Regions from separate parts of the Blautia sp. MSK20_18 genome, predicted to be linked through region 1. Evidence: riboswitches for the same ligand, from Rfam matches in the RefSeq annotation. Region 1 holds a riboswitch; the other holds the start of a gene.
The links. Region 1 has a riboswitch for thiamine pyrophosphate ahead of thiS (sulfur carrier protein ThiS). Riboswitches for the same ligand answer to the same signal wherever they lie in the genome.
Positions count from the first base shown of each region.

Region 2: linked by a shared signal. The riboswitch ahead of thiW (energy coupling factor transporter S component ThiW) and the one ahead of thiS (sulfur carrier protein ThiS) in region 1 are both predicted to bind thiamine pyrophosphate.

Region 1 is NZ_JAJCGR010000047.1:947-12,138, forward strand. It holds gene LI091_RS16500 (hypothetical protein) at 1-387, shown strand, start outside; TPP riboswitch at 801-908, shown strand; gene thiS (sulfur carrier protein ThiS) at 1,157-1,360, shown strand; gene LI091_RS16510 (thiazole synthase) at 1,524-2,309, shown strand; gene thiH (2-iminoacetate synthase ThiH) at 2,476-3,717, shown strand; gene LI091_RS16520 (sulfate ABC transporter substrate-binding protein) at 4,067-5,083, shown strand; gene LI091_RS16525 (hypothetical protein) at 5,188-6,498, opposite strand; gene LI091_RS16530 (response regulator transcription factor) at 6,698-7,411, opposite strand; gene LI091_RS16535 (sensor histidine kinase) at 7,412-8,602, opposite strand; gene LI091_RS16540 (O-acetylhomoserine aminocarboxypropyltransferase/cysteine synthase family protein) at 8,907-10,145, shown strand; gene LI091_RS16545 (4Fe-4S binding protein) at 10,186-11,049, shown strand; gene LI091_RS16550 (sulfurtransferase TusA family protein) at 11,042-11,192, shown strand, end outside.
Region 2 is NZ_JAJCGR010000004.1:1,155-12,346, forward strand. It holds gene LI091_RS03530 (ferritin-like domain-containing protein) at 1-137, shown strand, start outside; gene LI091_RS03535 (DUF6472 family protein) at 245-424, shown strand; gene LI091_RS03540 (2-hydroxyacyl-CoA dehydratase subunit D) at 741-2,021, shown strand; gene LI091_RS03545 (acyl-CoA dehydratase activase) at 2,018-3,715, shown strand; gene LI091_RS03550 (helix-turn-helix domain-containing protein) at 3,770-4,546, opposite strand; gene arfA (arabinosylfuranosidase ArfA) at 4,882-6,387, shown strand; gene LI091_RS03560 (aldo/keto reductase) at 6,458-7,447, shown strand; TPP riboswitch at 7,770-7,872, shown strand; gene thiW (energy coupling factor transporter S component ThiW) at 8,209-8,763, shown strand; gene LI091_RS03570 (hydroxyethylthiazole kinase) at 8,726-9,628, shown strand; gene thiE (thiamine phosphate synthase) at 9,645-10,286, shown strand; gene LI091_RS03580 (Lrp/AsnC family transcriptional regulator) at 10,790-11,192, opposite strand, start outside.

The DNA of each region.
Region 1 (11,192 bases):
GTCAAAGTAGATAAAGAAAGTACTCTGATGATCGGTTATCTGAAGAAAGAAGATAAGATAGATATTGGGATGATGCTCTCTATGCCTTCAGATGGAATCCTTGCCGGACTGGATATTATCGGAAACTGTGTGAAATCTGATACGGTCAGTGTGAAGTCCGCCCTGTCTACAAATGAAGTCTTTCTGCTGGTGACTTCTTCTACAAAAGCATCTGCTTATAAAGGTCAGAATCTGACTTTCTTGTATACAAACGGAAAAAAAGCGATGACAGATCTGCAGGATTCTTCCAATATTATGATGAAAGCGACAATGAAAGTAGCAAATGATTATCTGAAAAAGAATTTAAATCTGACAATGAAAGATCTGGGATTCACTGCTTATAAATAACAGTAACATCCTATGATGATGCCGTTAATAAAATTCGGTTGACAAATTAGTATAGAAAGCATAAGATGATAGTAGCTAAGAAATGTGATGAAATTCAAACATTGGCAAAAACGAAAACCCCGGAAGTCTCGCACACTTCCGGGGTTTTCTATGCCGTTATGTAAGGGGGCTTAAGCCTTTCAGGCTGTTACTGCCTGTCGTTTCTGTCCAGCCATTTGCGAATATAGTAGCTAACTATATCCGCCGTAACAGAAACAAAAAATGTGATGATTAATTCGCACACTGGACTTCACCTCCTTTCTGCTGGAGGGTTGGCAGCATTAACAGTGTACTATAGTTTAGAACAAATTGGAACTATTGTGAGAAAATTTAATACTCTTGACATTGATCATAATTCGTCTTATACTAACTCATGTAAATAACAGGGGAGCTTGTGATGGCAGGCTGAGAGGAAGTCTTCAACTTCGACCCTTATACCTGATTTGGATAATGCCAACGTAGGAACGTATAAGATGGATTTACGGGAGATACTTTGGTGTATCTCCTTTTTTATTGGATGCGGATGTTTTTATCCGATTGAATACGTAAGATCAGGATTTACAGGGAAGGGATCAAGAGCGAATGCTTTTAACCCCGGTATCGACAATTGAATATTGGGAAATTTGAGAGTGAACTGAGTTCATGAAGGGGTGCACCACCGCGGGTGTATTTCTTTGTGAACTCTTTTTTATTGACGAATAGCTTTTGAAGTTTCCGGAAAGGAGAGATCATGATCACAGTAAATGGTGAAAGCAGAACATTGGAAAAGCCGGTGACAGTAACTGAATATCTGGAAGCATGTAACTATGTTCCGGTGCAGGTTGTAGTAGAGCTGAATGAAGAAATCATTAAGAGAGATACTTACGATACAACAGTACTGAAAGATGGCGATGTTGTGGAGATTCTGCAGTTTATGGGCGGCGGAAGCTGCTGATGTCGCTATAGAGATAAAATTAGGTATATATACCACGGCAGTAACTGACAGATAAGTTACTGAAAAAATGCAGATGAAGAATGATCTGGCAGAAGAAGGCGCTGGTTATAAATCGGTGGAAATATTTTCTGCAAACAGACATAAAGAAAGGTGGACATAAAAAATGACAACAGCAAACACAAATGAAGACAAACTGATCCTGGGAGGCCATGAGTTTACTTCCCGTTTTATCCTTGGTTCCGGAAAATTTTCCCTGGAGCTTGTAAAAGCATGTATTGAAAAAGCAGGAACTCAGATCGTAACACTTGCCCTGCGCCGTGCAAATGAGGGTGGGCTTGCCAATATTCTTGACTATGTGCCGAAGGATGTTACTCTTCTTCCGAATACATCAGGAGCCAGAAATGCAGAGGAAGCAGTCCGTATTGCAAGACTTTCCCGCGAGCTTGGCTGTGGAGATTTTGTAAAGATCGAAGTTATCCATGATTCCAAATATCTTCTTCCGGATAACTATGAGACCATCAAGGCAACAGAGATCCTTGCAAAAGAGGGCTTTGTAGTTATGCCATACATGTATCCGGATCTGAATGCAGCCAGAGATCTGGTGAATGCAGGAGCTGCCTGTGTAATGCCACTTGGCTCTCCGATCGGTTCCAACAAAGGAATCTGTACAAAAGAATTCATCCAGATCCTTATCGACGAGATCGACCTTCCGATCATCGTGGACGCAGGAATCGGCCGCCCGTCACAGGCATGTGAGGCTATGGAAATGGGTGCTGCAGCAGTTATGGCAAATACAGCCATTGCAACTGCAGGAGACGTCCGTGTTATGGCGGAAGCCTTTAAGAAAGCTATTGAGGCAGGAAGAAGTGCATATCTTTCCGGTATGGGAAGAACTCTGGAGAGAGGTGCAAGTGCATCTTCACCACTGACCGGATTTCTTCATGAGTAAAATTGATAAATGAATGATTGAACGCAGAACACTAAGCGGGGGACAGGCGCTGCCGGTGTAGTGAAACACAGGTATTGTCTGGTTTCAATCGAAATTGAGTTTACAGATATGCAGCAGTGAGGACCAGAGTATTGCTGCAATATATGAGAGGAGCGACATAAGAGTAATGGCAGAGACAGTACAGGCCAGTCAGCAGGACGGCCATTTTAATGAAAGTATCGTAAATGAAGAAATTCTGGAAGATATGAAAAAGAACCGTATCGATCACATGAAGTACCTTCCGGATATGGAACAGCTGGAAGAATCTGATGTAATGGATCAGGTTATTTCCGCAATGAACGCATATGATTATGATAAGTACACAGAAGCGGATGTACGGAGAGCGCTTGCTCATGACAACCGTACACCGGAGGATTTTAAAGCACTGCTTTCACCGGCAGCGCTGCCTCTTTTGGAAGAAATCGCACAGGCTGCACGGATCGAAACAAGGAAACATTTCGGAAACAGCATCTGTATGTTCACACCGATCTACATTGCAAACTACTGTGAGAATTACTGCATCTACTGTGGATTTAACTGCCACAATAAGATCCGCCGTGCACAGCTGAACGAAGAAGAGATCGAGAAGGAAATGGCAGCGATCGCCGAGACTGGTCTGCAGGAGATCCTGATCCTTACCGGCGAGAGCAAAACCAAATCCAATGTGGAGTACATCGGAAAAGCCTGTGAGATCGCGCGAAAATATTTCAAGGTGATCGGCCTTGAGGTTTATCCGATGAATTCCGATGAATATGCATATCTTCATAAATGCGGCGCAGATTATGTGACGGTTTTCCAGGAGACTTATAATTCTGACAAGTATGAAACTCTGCATCTGGCAGGACATAAGAGGATTTTCCCATACAGACTGAATACCCAGGAGCGTGCACTGAAGGGTGGCATGCGAGGGGTTGGTTTTGCGGCTCTTCTGGGACTGGATGATTTCCGCAAGGATGCTTTTGCGACAGGATACCACGCATATCTTCTGCAGAGAAAATATCCACATGCAGAGATCGCTTTTTCCTGCCCGAGACTTCGTCCGATCATCAACAACGACAGGATCAACCCGAAGGATGTCCACGAACCGCAGCTTCTCCAGGTAGTTTGTGCATATCGTCTGTTTATGCCGTTTGCAAGTATTACTGTATCCACCAGAGAATGTGAGCGTGTCCGTGACAACCTGGTAAATATCGCAGCAACCAAGATCTCCGCAGGTGTCAGCACAGGAATCGGAAGCCATGTGGAAGATATCGAAGATAAGGGTGATGACCAGTTTGAGATCTCTGACGGAAGATCTGTAGATGAGGTCTTCAATGATTTGAAAAAGAACGGCCTGCAGCCTGTAATGAACGATTATATCTATCTGTAAAAACATAGATCATGGGATAACTTCTGTGGAATATGTGGAAAACCAACCACTCCGGAGAGCATTTTTCCGGGGCGGTTGTGGATAAGTGTGATGAAAAATCGCCCAGGATCCCGCGTAATACAAGGCTGATCACGTTTTCTCGAAATATTCCAAAACGGAAATTTTTCCACGGAATCCTGTATTGATTTAACGTTTTCCGGGGATTTTCTGCTGCTTTTTAGGGCAGAGATCCCGGAAATTTTGTATAGTCTGAAAACGGTTTCCAATCTAATAGTTTTCATATGTACTTACTCATGTTTATAATAGCCCCAACAACAAAACACGAGGCAAAACACAGGAGGTAAGTATTATGAAAAGAAGATGGAAATCAGCAGTAGCAGCTCTTGCAGCAATAGCAACAATTGGAAGCCTTACAGGCGTAACCACCTATGCGGCGGACAGTGTCAGCATCACCAATGTATCTTATGATCCGACCAGAGAGCTTTATGAGCAGTACAACAAGAGCTTCCAGGAACACTGGAAGGAAAAAACAGGCCAGGATGTGGAGATCACACAGTCCCATGGTGGTTCCGGCAAGCAGGCACTTGAGGTTGCCAACGGACTGGAAGCAGATGTGGTAACACTGGCACTGGAGTATGATGTAGATGCGATCCAGGATGCAGGACTCATCGATGATGGATGGGTGGACGAATTTCCGGAGGACAGCGCTCCCTATACTTCGACTATTGTATTTCTTGTGAGAAAAGGAAATCCGAAGAACATCAAAGACTGGGACGATCTGGTAAAGAAAGACGTAGGTGTGATCACACCAAACCCGAAAACCTCCGGCGGAGCAAGATGGAACTATCTGGCAGCCTGGGCCTATGCAAAAGATAAATATAACGGAGACGAGGACAAAATTAAAGAATTCATCGGAGATCTTTACAAAAACGTACTTGTCCTGGACACCGGAGCCAGAGGCGCAACGACCTCTTTCGTGGAAAACGGACAGGGTGATGTACTGATCGCCTGGGAAAATGAAGCCTATCTTTCCGTAAAGGATTATCCGGACGACTACGAGATCGTAACACCAAGCATCAGCATCCTTGCACAGCCATCTGTAGCAGTAGTCGATAAAGTCGTAGACAAAAGAGGCACCAGAGATGTGGCAGAGGAATATCTGAATTATCTCTATTCCGATGAAGCACAGCGGATCGCCGGTGATAATTATTACCGTCCGTCAAACCAGGATATTCTGAAGGAATACTCCGATGTGTTTGACCTGGACATCAATCTTGTCACCATTGATGATTTTGGCGGATGGAAAAAGGCACAGGAAACACATTTCTCAGATGGAGGGATTTTTGATCAGATTTACGAAGGATAGACAGCAGAAGATATAGTTGGACACAATAACACAAAGAAGCTGCAGAACAGTGAAAAAACAGAGTCTGCAGCTTCTTTTATGTAAATATTGTGAATCACAAGGGATCAGGCATGGCTTCCTTCGGTCAGGGAACAGCCGTCCATTATACGGATCCCGTTTATGACATCCAGATAAGTGTCATACATTTCCTTCCATTCATCAGAGGCGTCCTTGGAGTACTGGCTGATGGTGGACAGAAGATCGTATTTTTTGCCGTCGACGGTTTCGATACGGCCGAGATAGCCCTGCCATACACTGTCCAGAGGCTGGTCTTCGCCATCGTAATATCTGGCTTCCAGAGTCAGTACAGGAACATCCTCATTGTAATAAGTCAGTTTATATCCACCATTTTCGGTTTCGGTTGTTTCATAATGGCAGAGATATTTCCAACGCTCCGGAGTGAGGACCTGGAAGTAATCCGTCATGGCCATATCCACACGCTCTGCGTAAACGAAATCTATGGATTTGATCAGCTCTGTGGCTTCCTTTTCGGCGGCCTTATCATAGGTGTCTGACGGAGTCAGGACAAAAAGTCCGAATGTATAATCGTCAGTCTGGCATACAAGAGCATCTACATTTTTTTCTTCTTCGTTGACTTCGGTTAAGTATTGATATTTCGTGGCAGGATAAGATTCAAAGGTAAGATTCTTTTTGGTGATGATCTCACCCTTTACCGGATAGTATTCTGCCAGAAAACCCTTCAGGGAAGAATCCTCCAGAGAGGAATTCGGTACTTTTAAAACAAAGGCAGTGCTTTTTCCGCCATTTACGGAACGCTGCTCGAAATAACCTTCTTTTTCGGGCATGGATTCTCTGATCGTATCATCGGCAGGGAATCCAACCCGCATATGAAGCTCGCCGCGCTTTTCCGATTCAGAGGAATCTTCCGTGTTTGTATCGGAAGAGGAATTTGGGTATGAAGAATCGGAATCCTGCGAGGAGGAGTTTCCACTGGTATCGGAGGATTCTTCTGAAGAATCTCCGGAGGAGGAATCAGTTTCAGAATCGGAATATTCCTGAAGATTGCCGTAGTCATCAATATAATATTTATCTCTGGAGCCAATATATGTGGTTCCGGTGGCATCTTCCAGCCACACACTGCCGTCCTCATAATAATAATGAGGCTCAAAATAACCGTCCTGTTCGGTCCAGCCGGCATCGTTGCCTTCCATCAGTTCACCGGAATCCGGGTCAGGGGCATAATTACCTTCCCCGATATATTCATCCTCGGAACCATTGCGGTACCAGTAATCTCCGTTTTCATCCTGCCAGATGTACTGACCGTCATCGGTTGGAGGGTCAGAAGCGAGGACCGGGATTGCAGATATGGAAAGAGCGATCGCGCCTGTTAAAAGAACTAAGATTTTTTTATGCATAGGCACCTCCTGATAAATTGCGCAGCAGTTAGCTGCTTACTATTCTTTGATCGTAAATTTTTACAAATAAAAAAGATCTGTCTGTTAAGTACATTGTAACAGACAGATCCCGATATCCGGAAATGTGAAGAAAAAGAGACATTTACGGAAAGCTGCGTACAGGTCTGGAAATATGCTATCCGATCGTGAAAAGGCCGGCTTACCGGCAGGTAAAAAGATATCCCTTCCCATAAACCGAGACAATGTCATATTCATCGGTATCCTCGGCACCGATCTTGGTCCGGAGGTTAAAGATATGCCGCCGTACCGTGCTGGTATCTGTTCCTGCACAGCTGCCCCATACCGCTTCGTAGAGCTCCTTTGCAGAAAAAATCTTCTCCTGGTTTTCTGCAAGGAGACGCAGCAGAGAGAATTCGGTCCGGGTAAGGCCTGTGTCGGCATTATTGAGATATGCATGGCCGTCCGAAAGATCCAGCCGCAGGCTGCCGATGGTGATCTGACGGGAGGACTGAAATTTTTCTTTTATTTTTTTTTCCATTCGTTTCTGGCGTTCCAGAAGCATCTGGATCACGGCCAGAAATTCATCGAAATTATAAGGCTTGGTGAGATAATAGTCGCCTCCTTGTTGAAGCCCTTCTACCTTATCATGGATATCACTTTTTCCTGTGAGGAAAAGAACCGGGTTCATGGTTCTTTCGCGGAAGTGGTGGCAGATATCCAGGCCGTTTCCGTCCGGAAGCATAATGTCCAGGATGAGAAGATCCGGCAGATGTTCTTCAAGCTGATGACAGGCTTCGGCGGCTGTCTGTGCAGTGCGGACATCGTAGCCACGGCGCCGTAGCATCCGGCAATTGATATTCAGCACCTGTTCTTCATCCTCGACCATAAGGATAAGCGATTTCTTTTCATTCATTTATGATTCCTCCTCCGGAAGTGAGAAGAACACCTGAGTTCCCTCGCCTTCTTTACTTTTTAGCCATATTTTGCCGCCGTGGGCAGTGATGATCTGATGACATACATAGAGACCTATGCCGTGCCGCCAGTAATCTTTATCTGCAGAAACATAACCCTTGAGTGCATTTTTTCGCATTTCTTCTGACATGCCGGTTCCGGTGTCGGAGACGCAGATGGTCTGCCAGCCTGGTTCGCCGGAAAGGGAAATGGTGATGGTTCCGTTCCTGGTATGACGCTCTGCATTGGAGATCAGATTGGTGAGAACCTGGATCAGCCGTTCCGGGTCTGCAGAGATTTCCGGGAGGTCGGGCTGTATCGTAAAGACCAGCTGGTTATTCCCGGGACTTGGATGACTGCTGAAATCTTTTTCTACAGAATGTAAAAGTGCTCCCAGATCTGATGGTACAAGGGAAAGGGCCAGCCGTCCCTGCTCAATGGAAACGGTATCCATAAGATCTAGCACGATCCGGTCGATCCGCATTACTGACTGTTCAATGGTGCGGAGATTTTCCTGCATAAGAGAGAAATCCAGAGGATCTTCCTCAAGGAGTTCGGAAGTGTCACGGGCGTGGAGGGAGATGGAACTCAGTGGATTTTTGATCTCGTGGGCAACGGTGGTCAGGAAGGTGGACTTGGCATTGTCAAGGGAGCGCAGCCGCAGATTCTGTTCCTCCAGAAGGAGCTGCTGCTGATTGTATTCCTTCAGATGAAAATAGAGAACACTGCGACAGACAATACTTACAGAGACAAATGCCAGAAGAATGTCTGCCAGCCGGTCAGCTTCCGTGGAAAAGGGAGTTACTGTGTCTGGAAAATGGTATGCAACCAGACATAGTCCTATATACAGGACAATCTCCAGCAGAGAAACGATCAGAGCCCGTCTTTTTTTCAGCATCAGCACGGTGAAAATAATAGCAAACACGAAGAAAGCCGGCATGCCGCCACGATAACCGCCGCTGGTAAAAAACATCACCGGAAAAACGATCAGAAAGATCACGACAATGGTGATCAGGTAGCAGCGCTGATATTTTCCACTGTAATAGGAATAAAGAAAAAGCCCTCCGGAGATTGCAACCAGCGCAAAATTGATCAGTACATTTCCCCAGGAACCGGTCCCGAGACTGAGAAAGGCCATGATCAGGCTAATCACAGTACCTCCCAAGGCGAGGATGTTGAACAGCCGGACGCGGAAATCAAGGGTGGGGCTGAATAAAGAGTGAAAAATAGTTCGGAGCTTCGGATTTATATTGATAGGGATCACCTCCTGCTCTTAATGTAGGTTTGTATGTCTGCGAGCATCTTTCTTTTGGGGTTGTAATTCCCGTAACTGCTATAATTGTACCATGCTGCTGTATAGTTGTGTACACAAAAAAATACATTTAATCCCGTTTTCCTATTGACATACTATGAATAGTAGGTTAATATAAGTGTCAACAAAAGAAAGGGAAGAGGCTATGAACGAATACGGCTTTAATACAGGGCTGCTCCACGGCACCAACGAGAAATATCCACAGGGTGCAACACAGGTTCCAATCTATCAGAGCAGCGCATTCCGACATGACAGCGCGGAAGACCTGGAGAAAATTTTTGACAATAAAAAAATGGGCTTCTCCTATACAAGGATCAACAATCCTACGGTAGAGTCCTTTGAGAAGAGAGTGACCATGCTGGAGGATGGGATCGGCAGTGTGGCCTGTGCATCCGGAATGGCAGCGCTGACCAATGCGTTTCTGAACATTCTTCAGGCGGGAGACGAGATTGTGGCAGCCTGCGGACTGTACGGCGGAACCGTGGAACTGTTCGATGATCTGAAGCCTTTCGGGATTTCCGTAAAATATGTGAAAGAGAATAAGCCGGAAGCTTTTGAGGCAGAGATCACAGAGAAGACGCGACTTGTTTTTGCGGAGACCATTGGCAACCCCAAGCTGGATGTTACCGATATCCAGGCAGTTGCGGAAGTGGCACATAAGCATGACGTACCGCTGATCGTAGACAACACGGTGGCAACCCCGTATCTGATCCAGCCACTGAAGCTTGGAGCTGACATTGTGGTTCATTCCTCTTCCAAATATATCAATGGAAGCAGCGATGCCATCAGCGGTATTCTTGTCTGTGGTAAGGGTCTGAAATGGGACCCTGACCGATATCCGGGACTTGTTCCATACCGGAAATTCGGACCATTTGCATACATCGCCAAGCTTAGAAACGGACTTTTCCGGAACACTGGCGCGTGTCTTGCTCCGCAGAATGCTTTCCTTAATAACCTGGGACTGGAAACCCTGGGACTTCGAATGCAGAGACAGTGTGACAATGCACTGGAGCTTGCGAGATTTTTACAGGGCCTGGGTGGTGACATTGAAGTAAATTATCCGGGACTGGAAGAAAGCCCTTATCACGAAATTGCGGAAAAGCAGTTCAGGAATGGCTACGGAGCTATCGTAACTGTAAGAACCGGAAGCAAGGAGAAGGCTTTTTCCATTATTAATTCATTGAAGATCCCGCTGATCATCTCCAATATCGGAGATACGAAGACCCTGGTGATCCATCCGGAATCCACCATCGCGGCACACATCTCCGACGAAGAGAAGTTGCAGTCCGGAGTATTCGAGGATCTGATCCGTATCAGTGTGGGAATTGAAGATGTTGAAGATTTAAAAGAAGATTTCAAACAAGCGATAGAAAATAACCGATAAAATCTAAGAGCTGCACCAGCAGAGAAATGGAGAGTTCGTTATGGCAAAAGTAGATTACGCTACATTAAAAAAAGGTGGTTTCATGAGACAGAAGCAGAAAAATAATTTTTCTCTTCGTCTTGCCTGTGTAGGCGGTACATTTACCGCAGAAAACCTTAAGAAGATCGCAGAGGTAGCTGAGAAATACGGGGACGGATATGTACATCTTACTTCCAGACAGGGAGTTGAGATCCCGTTCATTAAATTAGATGATATTGATGATGTAAAGGATGATCTTGCAAAAGGCGGATGCAAGCCTGGTGTCTGCGGACCGAGAGTCCGTACAGTTACAGCCTGCCAGGGCAACGCTGTCTGTCCAAGCGGAAATATCAACAGCTATGACATTGCGGTGAAATTAAATGAAAGATATTTCGGAAGAGAGCTTCCTCATAAATTCAAATTCGGTGTTACCGGATGCCAGAACAACTGTCTGAAAGCAGAGGAGAACGATGTTGGGATCAAGGGAGCAGCACAGGTCAGCTGGAAAGAGGACGCATGTATCCACTGTGGTGTCTGCGAAAAGGCCTGCAGAGAAAACGCTATCTCCTTTGAGGATGACAAGCTGGTGATCGACACAGAGAAATGCAACTACTGCGGCAGATGTGCAAAATCCTGTCCGGTGGATGCATGGGATGTAAACGAAGCATATATCGTTTCCTTTGGCGGAACGTTTGGAAATCACATCAGCAAGGGACAGGAATTCCTTCCGCTGATCACCTCTGAGGAGCAGCTTTTCAGAGTGACCGATGCAGCGATCCAGTTCTTTGATGATCATGCAAATCCGGGAGAGCGTTTTAAATTTACCATCGACCGGGTAGGCGCTGAAAAACTTCAGGAGGTTTTGAAAGGAGCATACAATGGCTGATATTAAGATTGATGATACAGTAGATATTACCGATGTGGTCTGCCCGGTAACTTTTGTAAAAGCAAAAGTAGCTCTGGAAGAGCTGGACGACGGACAGATCCTTGCAATTAAGATGAATGACGGCGAGCCGGTACAGAATGTAC
Region 2 (11,192 bases), on a different contig from region 1:
TTTCCGGAGAATACAACTCGGATGTTTTTGCTTTTGAAGACAGTGATGTGAGGAAGCTTCTGGCTGATATCCAGGTGGAAGAGCAGAACCATGCGGAGATGCTTTACAAATATAAGACTGCGAACGGAATGTTCTGATATATAAAAAAGGGAGGATTTCAGTAATGGAATTCTTCCTTTTTTTATTATATAATCAGGAGAACAGCAGGGAGAAATACTTTCCTGCAAAGAGAGGAGAAATAAATATGAAGGGAACCAGCTGCGAATACTGTGCAAACTATACATATGATGAAGAGTGTGACGAATATTACTGTGATGTCAATCTGGATGAGGATGAATATTATCGTTTTGTGAGCAGTGATTACAAGGAATGTCCGTATTATCGTTCCGGAGATGAATATAAGGTGGTACGTCATCAGATGTGACACAGAGTAACGGAAAAAACAGAGCAGAAAATAAGGTGATAAGATAAATGCAGGTTTTCCACGAAAAGGAATGCGAGTTTTGTGGAAAATCTGCATTTTGATGTTTTGATATGTGCAAAAGGCTTCAAATTTGTAAAAATTAGCGTGTTTACATTTGAAAAAAATATCTTTATAATAAAAATATTGGTCTGACAGGTGGAACCTTTATACCATCCAGACGATGATAATGCTACAGGATTTTGTCTGAGACAAAATTTCGGGTAAGCGTCTGACAGACTTATAATAGATTTTTTGATTTGACGGAGGATGTGACAGATTGGATATTATAAAGAAATTCGGGGATATGGTGGGAGAGAAATCCATCAGGGATCCGGAAAAAGCACGAAAACTTCTTCTCACTGGATACCGGCTTCAGGAAAAACGTCTGCAGCTTTTTCCTGACAGGAAGCTTCCGGCTTCGGGACAGTATGTAGCCCGTGTAGTCATGCAGAATATTATCAAAGCCCTTGCAAAACCGGACGATACCGCGCTTGTGAGCATTTTTGTACCGGGAGAGCTTCTGACAGCAGCAGGGATCACTCCGTATTCCGTGGAGGCAATGTCCTGCTTCATCGCCGGAACCAGATGTGAGCAGGCATTTCTGGCACAGACGGAATCAGAGGGCTTTCCGGAAACCATGTGCTCCTATCACAGAGTTTTTTTGGGAGCGTCCATGACAGGATTGGTACCGAAGCCCAAATGTACCATCTACACAAACCTTGCCTGCGATGGAAACATGATGACGTTTCCTTATCTGAAACAGAAATATCAGATCCCGGGCTTTTATATTGACGTACCCTATGAAAAAAATCAGGATTCCATCAGCTATGTTGCAGATCAGCTCCGCGAGCTGAAGAAATTCCTGGAGGATGTAGGCGGGAAAAAAATCTCCGAGCAGTCGGTACAGCGTGCAGTTGCCAACAGCAATGAAGCGGCCTCCTATTACAGCAGCCAGCTTGCCCTCAGAAAGGATCACGATCCGGTGACTTCCCTGACAAATGAGCTGTATGCGATCTTTATGTGTCATCTTCTGGCGGGCTCAGAGGAATCCCTGAAATATACAAAAATGCTTCTTGAGGATGTGAAGAAGGCACCAAAGGGGGAAGGTCTTCATATTTTGTGGATGCATATGATGCCGTTTTTGCAGGAGCCGGTAAAGGATGTATTTAATTACAGCCAGAACGTGCATATCCGTGCCTGTGATTTTGTTGCAGACGGTTTTCAGCGGATGCAGGCCTCGGATCCTTATGAGGCCCTTGCGGAAAAAATGGTCAACTGCATTTACAACGGAAGTGTGAAGCAGAGGATCCGGCGTGCCCAGGAGCTGGCGAACCTTACAGAGGCAGACGGCGGGATCCTTTTTGCGCATTGGGGCTGCAAGGGAACCATCGGAGCTTCCAGCCTGATCAAAAATTCTCTGGAAAATGCAGGACTTCCAACCATGGTCCTGGACGGTGACGGCTGTAACCCGGCCAATTCCAGTGACGGCCAGGTATCCACACGACTTCAGGCATATCTGGAAATGCTGTCAGAAGGTAAGGAGGAAAAACGGTCATGATACATTACGTCTGTAAATATACACCGCTGGAGCTGTTTAAGGGCTTTGGCGAGGAATGTGCGGTTCTTGAGGAAATGCCGGAGAATTTTGAGCTTTCGGACCAGATCGCCCATGCTAATCTCTGCGGCTTCGGAAAATCTGTGATCCAGGCAGTGCTGGAGGGAAAGGTAGAGCAGCTTGTTCTTGTTAACTGCTGTGATTCCATGCGCCGTGTGTACGACATTGTGGAAAGTACCGGTAAATGTAAATTTCTGTACATGCTGGACATGCCTCATGAGGATAACGACTGTGAAAAGGTGAAGCTTGCCCAGGGCATCCACCGTCTGAAGAAAGCTTATGAGAAATTTTCGGGGAAAACCTTCGACAGAAGTGGATTTCTGAATGCTTTTTCCCATGAGCCTGTGGATAACCAGCCGTATATCGGTGTTCTGGGTGTCCGTGTCAGCGGCATCCTGGAAAAAATGATCCGGGATAATATCCGCATGGATGTGGAAAACCTGACCTGTACAGGTGGAAGACGTCTTGCAGTGATCCGTGAGGAGCTGGAAAAAATGGAAGACGATGCCATGTTCCTGGCTTATGCGGATGCACTTCTTTCCCAGATGCCCTGCTTCCGTATGAACAACAGCACCCGAAGAAACCGGCTGTATCTGGATCCGAACCTGAAGGGGATCATTTATCATACTATTAAATTCTGCGACTATTACGGATTTGAGTATGCAAGTATCAAGCGTGATATCAAGGTTCCGCTTCTGAAGATCGAGACAGATTTTACAAGCCAGAGTGCAGGACAGCTCCTTACCAGAGTGCAGGCTTTTGCGGAGACCCTGGAAGGCTCTGAGGATATGGACCCATCAAAAGGAATCAGCGAGGAGATAAGGAAAAAAATGGAATCAGGAGTTTATTATGTGGCAGGGATCGACAGCGGTTCCACAAGTACGGATGTTGTGATCCTAGATAAAGACGGAAAAATTAAATCGACCATGATCATTCCCACAGGCGGCGGCGCTATGATGAGTGCAGAGAAGAGCCTGGAGATGGCCGTGGAAAAAGCAGGGATCAGGAAAGAAGATATCGTGCGTATCGTTACTACCGGATATGGACGTGCCTATATTGACAGTGGTGATGACAGTATCACAGAGATTACCTGTCACGCAAAGGGCGCCCATTATCTGAATCCGAATGTGCGTACAGTTATCGACATCGGCGGTCAGGATATCAAGGCGATCAGCATTGACGAGAACGGTGCGGTAAAAAATTTCCTGATGAACGATAAATGTGCAGCAGGAACCGGACGATTCCTGGAAATGATGGCCCGTACTCTTGGACTTTCCCTGGAGGAGATGAGTACCCGTGGCCTGGAGTGGAAAGAGAACGTAGTGATCTCAAGCATGTGTACTGTATTTGCAGAGTCCGAGGTAGTTTCCCTGGTTGCCCAGAATAAGGACGTGGCAGATATCATCCATGGTCTGAATGTATCTGTTGCTTCCAAGGTAGGAGCTCTTGCAGCCCGCCTTGGCAAAAAGAATCCGGGAGAATACATGATGACCGGTGGTGTTGCCAGAAATAAAGGTATCATCCAGGCATTGGAGGAGAAGCTGGGAGCGAAGCTTTATATCTGTGATGAGGCACAGCTTTGTGGTGCGCTTGGTGCGGCACTGTTTGCTTATGAGAAGTGTAATGCGGCACGGTGATCAGATCAGACAAATTGCCTGCGCAGTGAATGCAGAGTGTGAATATCCTTTTGGTCAAGGGCGGCGTGCCCACTCACTGGGCGAACAGCCACAGTTCTTTCGGAAGTACCGGCTGAAGTGGGAGAGATTTGAAAATCCGCACAGTAGAGCCACCTGTTGAACAGGCAGAGCTTCGTTGGTGAGCAGATTTTTGGCTTTTTCCAGACGGAGCAGATTCAGGTCAGCATGAGGGGTGCTGTCAAAAAAATTCCGGTAACAGGAATAAAACTGACTTTTTTCGAGATTAGCCATGGCGCAGAGCTTTTCTGTTGTCCATGGCTTTTCGTAATTTGTAAGCATTTCCAGACGGATTTTTTGGAATAGGCTGCAGAGCTCCGAGTCTGCAGACTTGCCTGTATCTGTACTGCGGAGTTCCCGTGAGGCTGTGATCATCAGCTGGCAGAGCAGGGCATACTCGTAGTCCCGGGAAAAAACTTCTCTGTTCAGATATTCATGCTGCAGCTTCTGGATACAGTGATCGATCTCCTGGCAGTCACTGGGGTAAAAAATTTCGTTGCAGGGAAGTCCGAACCGTTTTGCCAGGTTTTCTCCGCAGGAAAAATGGACATAACTGTTCCGGAATTTTCGCACAGCCTGATAATGCTGGGGATTTCCCGGAATATAAAAGATGCAGGCATTTTCCCGGGTGACAGTAAGCTGACTGCCCAGATAAACCTTCATTGGTGTTTTAAATAAAAGAAAAAGAAAATCTCCGCTTCCCTCCGGCCGGAAAATCCTGTCGTAATCGGAGTTGGAACGGTTGTATTCGCAGAAATTTAAGGTGAAATCCATGAAAATGCTGCGCTCCTTTCATTACGTAGATCAGACAATCCGACTGTGGCATTGTAAAGAACTTTCTGTCTGGAAGTATAAAGTAAAGTGACAGAGGGACGTCCGTCTGGTAAGACTGTCTTTACGATAAATCTTACCGGAAAAAAAGTCAACTATTTCGGAAGATAATCACTGGTATGGATAGAACAGGATGGTAAAATGAAACATAGAAACGGTTGATTTCCGCTGAGAGTGTGTGAGCGAACAGAGGCGTAAGAGCCGGTATACGGCGGAATCGGAAACAGAGCTAAATGCGGTAGCAGCAGAAAATAATAATTTACAGGAGGATTTTTACAATGAAAAAAGCGCAGATCATCGTGGATAAATATTTCCTCACCGGAAAAACAGACAAAAGGATCTATGGTTCTTTTATAGAACATCTCGGACGTGCGGTTTATGAGGGAATTTATCAGGAAGGCAGCCCTCTTTCTGATGAGCAGGGATTCCGGAAGGATACTCTGGAGCTGGTAAGGGAGCTTCAGGTACCGATCGTTCGTTATCCGGGTGGAAATTTTGTATCCGGATTCCGCTGGGAGGATAGTGTCGGGCCGAAAGCTCAGCGTCCGTCCAGACCGGAGCTGGCCTGGGGTGTCATCGAGACAAACCAGTTTGGACTCAATGAGTTTGTGGACTGGTCCAGAAAAGCCGGCAGCGATGTGATGATGGCAGTAAACCTGGGAACAAGAGGACCGGAGGATGCGAAAAATCTTCTGGAATACTGTAACTTTAAGGGTGGTACCTATTACAGTGATCTCCGTAAGGCTCACGGCTATGAACAGCCGCATGATATCAAATTATGGTGTCTCGGAAACGAGATGGACGGTCCGTGGCAGATGGGACATAAAACTGCGGCAGAGTACGGAAGAGTTGCAGCAGAGACTGCCCGCCTGATGAAATTTATGGATCCGGAGGTTGAGACTGTTGCATGCGGAAGCTCCAGTCTGGAAATGTCTACCTTTGGCTCCTGGGAGTATACGGTTCTTGACGAGGCTTACGATCAGGTGGATTATCTTTCCCTGCATCAGTACTATGGAAATGCATCGGGAGACACTGCCGATTTTCTGGCAAGCTCCAAGGGCATGGATGATTTTATCTCAGGAGTGGTTTCCATCTGCGATGCTGTAAAAGCAAAGAAGCATGGAAAAAAACAGATCAATCTTTCCTTCGACGAATGGAACGTATGGTACCACAGCAATGAACAGGATAAAAAGCTGGAAAAATGGGTACAGGCGCCCCATCAGCTGGAGGATGTTTATAACTTTGAGGATGCACTTCTTGTGGGAAGCATGTTGATCACACTTCTCCGTCATGCAGATCGTGTAAAGATCGCCTGCATGGCACAGCTGGTAAATGTTATTGCGCCGATCATGACATCCGATACAGGCGCATGGCGCCAGACGATCTTTTATCCGTATATGTTGACAAGTGTGTTTGGAAGAGGAACCGTCCTTAATACACAGGTTCTCACACCGGTATACGAGAGCAAAACTTATGGCGAAGCGCCATATCTGGATTCTGTGTGTGTCTGGGATGAGGAAAAGGATACGCTGACGATCTTTGCAGTGAATAAGAGTCTGGATGAGGATATGGAAGTTTCCTGTGACTTGAGACAGTTTGAGGGATATAAGATCGTAGAGCATATTGTACTCAATAATGACGATCTTCAGGCAGCCAATACAGAGGCTCAGCCGGAGAATGTAGTTCCTGTAAAAGCCAGTGCAGAGTGCTCGAAGCTGGACGGCGGAAAACTGGAAGCAGTTTTTGCAAAACACAGCTGGAATATGATCCGTCTTGCGAAATAAGGGCCGGTGAAGTATAGTAAAAGCAGTTACAGAAAATGTAAATCATGCTACATTATGGGAGGTCTTTTTTATGTACACACCTGCAAAGGAACGCTACGAAACTATGGAGTACAACCGCTGCGGTGAAAGCGGCCTGATGCTTCCGAAGGTGTCTCTTGGATTATGGCATAATTTCGGAGATACTTCTGATTATGAAAACATGAAGCAGCTGTGCTTTACAGCTTTTGACAATGGTATCACACAGTTTGACCTTGCCAATAATTACGGACCTGCCTATGGAAGTGCGGAACGGAATTTCGGCAAGATCCTGAAAGAAGAACTGATGCCATACCGTGATGAGCTGATCATCACAACAAAGGCAGGCTATGATATGTGGGAAGGCCCTTATGGAAACTGGGGCAGCCGCAAGTATCTTCTGGCGAGCCTTGACCAGAGCCTGAAGCGCATGGGTCTGGAATATGTGGATATTTTTTACCATCACAGAATGGACCCGGAGACTCCGCTTGAGGAGACTATGGGGGCGCTGGCAACAGCGGTTCAGCAGGGCAAGGCCCTTTATGTGGGACTTTCCAATTATGATGGAAAAACCTTAAGCCAGGCGGCAGCGATCCTGAAGGATCTGAAATGTCCCTTTGTGATCAACCAGAACCGGTATTCCATTTTTGACAGAACTGTGGAAGAAAACGGTCTCAAGAGAACCACCGGCATTTTGAAAAAAGGTCTGATCACCTTTAGCCCTCTTGCTCAGGGACAGCTGACAGACCGTTACCTGAACGGGATCCCGGAGGACAGCCGTATCCGCAAAGATGGAAGATTCCTTAAGGAAAGTGTGCTGACGCCGGAGCGTCTGGATCAGATCCGGAGACTGAACGATCTGGCAGCCCAGCGTGGAGAGAAGCTGGCTGATATGGCGCTTGGCTGGCTGCTTCAGCATAAGGAAGTTACCAGTGTTCTGATCGGAGCTTCCAAGCCGCAGCAGATCCTTGATAATGTGAAAGCGATCCACTGTGCACCGTTTACAGCTGAGGAGCTGCGTCTGATCGACGAGATCTCAAAATAAGATTTATATACTTCCTGTTTTACTATGAAAAGTAGTGAAGCAGGGAGTTTTTTATGTCGAAATAATTGTTTAACTGAATCAGGAAAGTCTCCGGGTTACTGTTCACTGGTAATATTCCGCGAGGTGTTTTTTGTGAGCGAAGGTCACAGAAAACCCGAGACATACCGCGCGAATTTATGCGATTAGCATAAATTCTGTGCATCGCGAAGCGTGTTGCTGAGAACGGAGTGAACAGTAACGTCTCCGGCGGGAGTGCAAAGAGCAATAAGCAGTGGAGGTTTGACAACGGGATAGGTGTGTGCTATATTGAAAAACAGAAAAGAAAAGAGCCAGCGGGAGCTTGTGTGACAGGCTGAGAGGAAGATAGATCTTCGACCGTACCTGATTTGGGTAATGCCAACGGAGGGATTGTGATCTGAGAGCGTGTCTCCGTGGAGTTTGCCATGGGATGCGCTCTTTTCGGATGCAGGAATGGAACTGGAATGGTCTGACAATGTGGGGATATGAAAGTGACAGAGACTGCATGTGGAGCTTCTGCGGCGAGCGGGCAGGAAGGGGAGCGCCTTAATGTCTGGCAGGAGAGTGATATTCCGGAGGATTTTTCCGGAAGGATCATGTAAGCGATGGGAATCCGTGTTTTCGGAGTGAGAGGAAGTAAGGGAACTTCGACCGCCAAAATCTAAGGGCAGACTGTAGCAGACGGGAAGCTTTTGCCCGGATCTGACAGGGCTCTGCCTGATATTTCAGGGAGGAAAAACACTATGGAAAAACAAAGGATGCACACGCTTCGTATGGTAATGCTGGCAATGATGGTTGCGATCGGTGTCGTTATTTCACCGATCCTGAGGATTGAGGGAATGTGCCCCACGGCGCATCTTGTCAATATCGTATGCTCGGTTCTGATGGGACCGTGGTATTCCCTTCTCTGTGCGACCATGATCGGCGTGATCCGTATGATGTTTATGGGAATCCCGCCACTTGCACTGACCGGTGCAGTATTTGGCGCATTTCTTTCAGGTGTGTTCTACAGACTTTCCAAAGGTAAGATCATCTGCGCGGTGATCGGTGAGATCTTTGGAACAGGTATCATCGGATCCATGGTTTCTTATCCGGTGATGGCATTCCTGATGGGAAGAGGCGGACTGACAGCATTTTATTATACGCCGATGTTCCTTGCAGCAACCACAATGGGAGGATGTGTTGCCTATATTTTCCTGAAGGCTCTGAGTAAAGCAGGTCTTCTGGTGAAATTCCAGGCAGCTTTGGGTTCAAAAACATATGAGACAAAGAATTTTACAACTGCGAAAGCGAATTAAAGAAGAAAAGCCGCTGATCCATTGCATCACCAATCCGATCTCGATCCATGACTGTGCCAACGTGGTCCTTGCAGTAGGTGCAAGGCCGATCATGGCGGAGCATCCGGCAGAGGTGACAGGTATTACGGCATCGGCTGGTGCGCTGATGCTGAATCTCGGGAATATTACCGATGCCAGGATCGAGTCAATGAAGCGTTCTATGAGAACAGCGATGGAAAATAAGATCCCGGTTCTTCTGGATCTGGTAGGGGTTGCCTGCAGTGATCTCAGGCTGGATCTGGCGAAGGAGCTTTTGAGCATCGGCCATGCGGCAGTGCTGAAGGGAAATATGTCAGAGCTTCTGGCTGTTTCCGGGCTGCCGTCTCATGCGATCGGAATCGATGCGGGGGCGCAGGATGCCCTGACTGCGGAAAATATGGAGACTGTCAGTGAGGTGCTGAGGGCTTTTTCAAGGAGTAATCAGGCAATCGTGCTGGCTACCGGGAAACAGGATTTTGTTACGGATGGTGAACGGGTTGTTCTGGTACAAAATGGCAGTGCGGCGCTGTCCGGGATCACAGGAACCGGCTGTATGGTCGGTGCACTGACTGCGGCGTTTTTGCCGGGGTGCGAAGATAATATTGCGAAAGAGATGACGGATAGTATAGAGGCAGGTGTCTGGTCTGGCGTTGAGATGGAATTAAATGGGAGATCCGGGAATTATCTGGCTGCGGCAGTGCTTGGTACTGCACTTATGGGTATCGCCGGCGAGGAAGCGGAGAAGATTTCCCGCGGTCCGGGAAGCTTTCAGGTAAATCTGCTGGATGAGATCTATGGGCTTTCGGATCGACAGCTGCTGGATCTGTTGAAGATTGAAATGTACTGAAAAAGAGGGGATTAGGATGGATAGAAAAGATTTGGATGTAACGTTGTATCTGGTGACGGATAGTTCTTATCATACGGAGGAGTCTTTGCTCCGTACGGTTGAGGAGGCTTGTAAGGGTGGCGTGACTCTGGTCCAGCTTCGCGAGAAGAATAAGGGTGGACGGGAGTATCTGGATAAGGCTTTTAAGGTGAAGAAGATCACAGATCGTTACAATGTGCCGCTGATCATTGATGATCGTGTGGATGTGGCGCTGGCCTGTGATGCGGCTGGTGTGCATGTTGGAGCTTCTGATATTCCGGTTGCTGTGGCAAGGAAGCTGATGGGACCGGATAAGATCGTGGGGGCTACTGCCAAGACGGTGGAGGCTGCTGTGAAGGCTTATGAGGATGGTGCGGATTATCTTGGTGTGGGTGCGATTTATCCTACTACTACTAAGGTTGTGACGATCCTTACCAAGGTTTCTACGTTGAAGGATATCTGTGAGGCGGTTCCGATTCCGGCGGTTGCGATCGGGGGATTGAATGCCGGGAATATGGATGTGCTTGAGGGTGCCGGTATGAGTGGTATGGCGGTTGTTTCTGCGATCATGAAGGCGGAGGATCCGAAGAAGAATGCGCGGGAGCTGAAGGAGAAGATTGTTGCTTTGATGGGAAAGTGATTTAGGACATGAGTGAAGAGCAGTGGTGGATTTGAGGTTCATTGCTGTTCTTTTTTTGTTGAAATACGGACGCCCGTGAGGCGTGTGCTGCCTGTCGCCGGGGCTTCGTCGGGGGCTGGCTTCTAGGCTGCCGGAATTCTGCTAAAACCGTTTTCCAAAAGTCCGAACTCGCGTCTTGCAGCCGCTCAGACAGCGGACTTTTGAAAAACAACGCAGATTTCCGCCAGCCAAGAATCAGCTCCCCTCCTGCAGAGTCCGACGACAGGCAGCACACGCCTCACGGGCTGGTTTTTCAAGGCGTCAGGGGAGGGTGGCTGCTCGGGAGTTTGGGTGTAAATGTTGGGTTGAGTGGTCTGCCGGGAATGCGATGAGGCATCAGCGCTGCGCTGGATGCCTGGGAGGAAAGGCTGAGTTTCCGGTTGTCTGACGGTAGGGTGGCCGAGGCGCTTCGCTGTCGGCTGGTAGAGCGATGTGATATGGTTTATAAAAAATGCCGGTGGGGGTTACTCCACCGGCAGATCTCTGTGTTCTACGCTGGTGGAGAATACGATCTGTGTTTTGGTGCGGCCGAACTGCTGGAGTTCGTTGATGAAGTGGTCCAGTTCCATGGTGGAGCGGAAGGCTACTTCGATGAGCATGGAGTAATCGCCGGTGACGCAGTTGCATTCGATGACGTTTGGGATGGACTGGATGAAGGGATAAAAGTCTTTTTTTTGGTTGGGTTCTACTTCCAGGTTGATGAATGCTTTTATATGATAACCGAGAAATACCGGGTTGATCTGGGCGTGGTAGCCTGTGATCAGCCCGTTTTTTTCGAGGTGTTCGATTCTGGCGGAAACAGCGGGGGATGAGAGGAAGACTTCCTTTGCGATTTCCTTTACCGGGGTGCGGGCGTTCTTCTGAAGC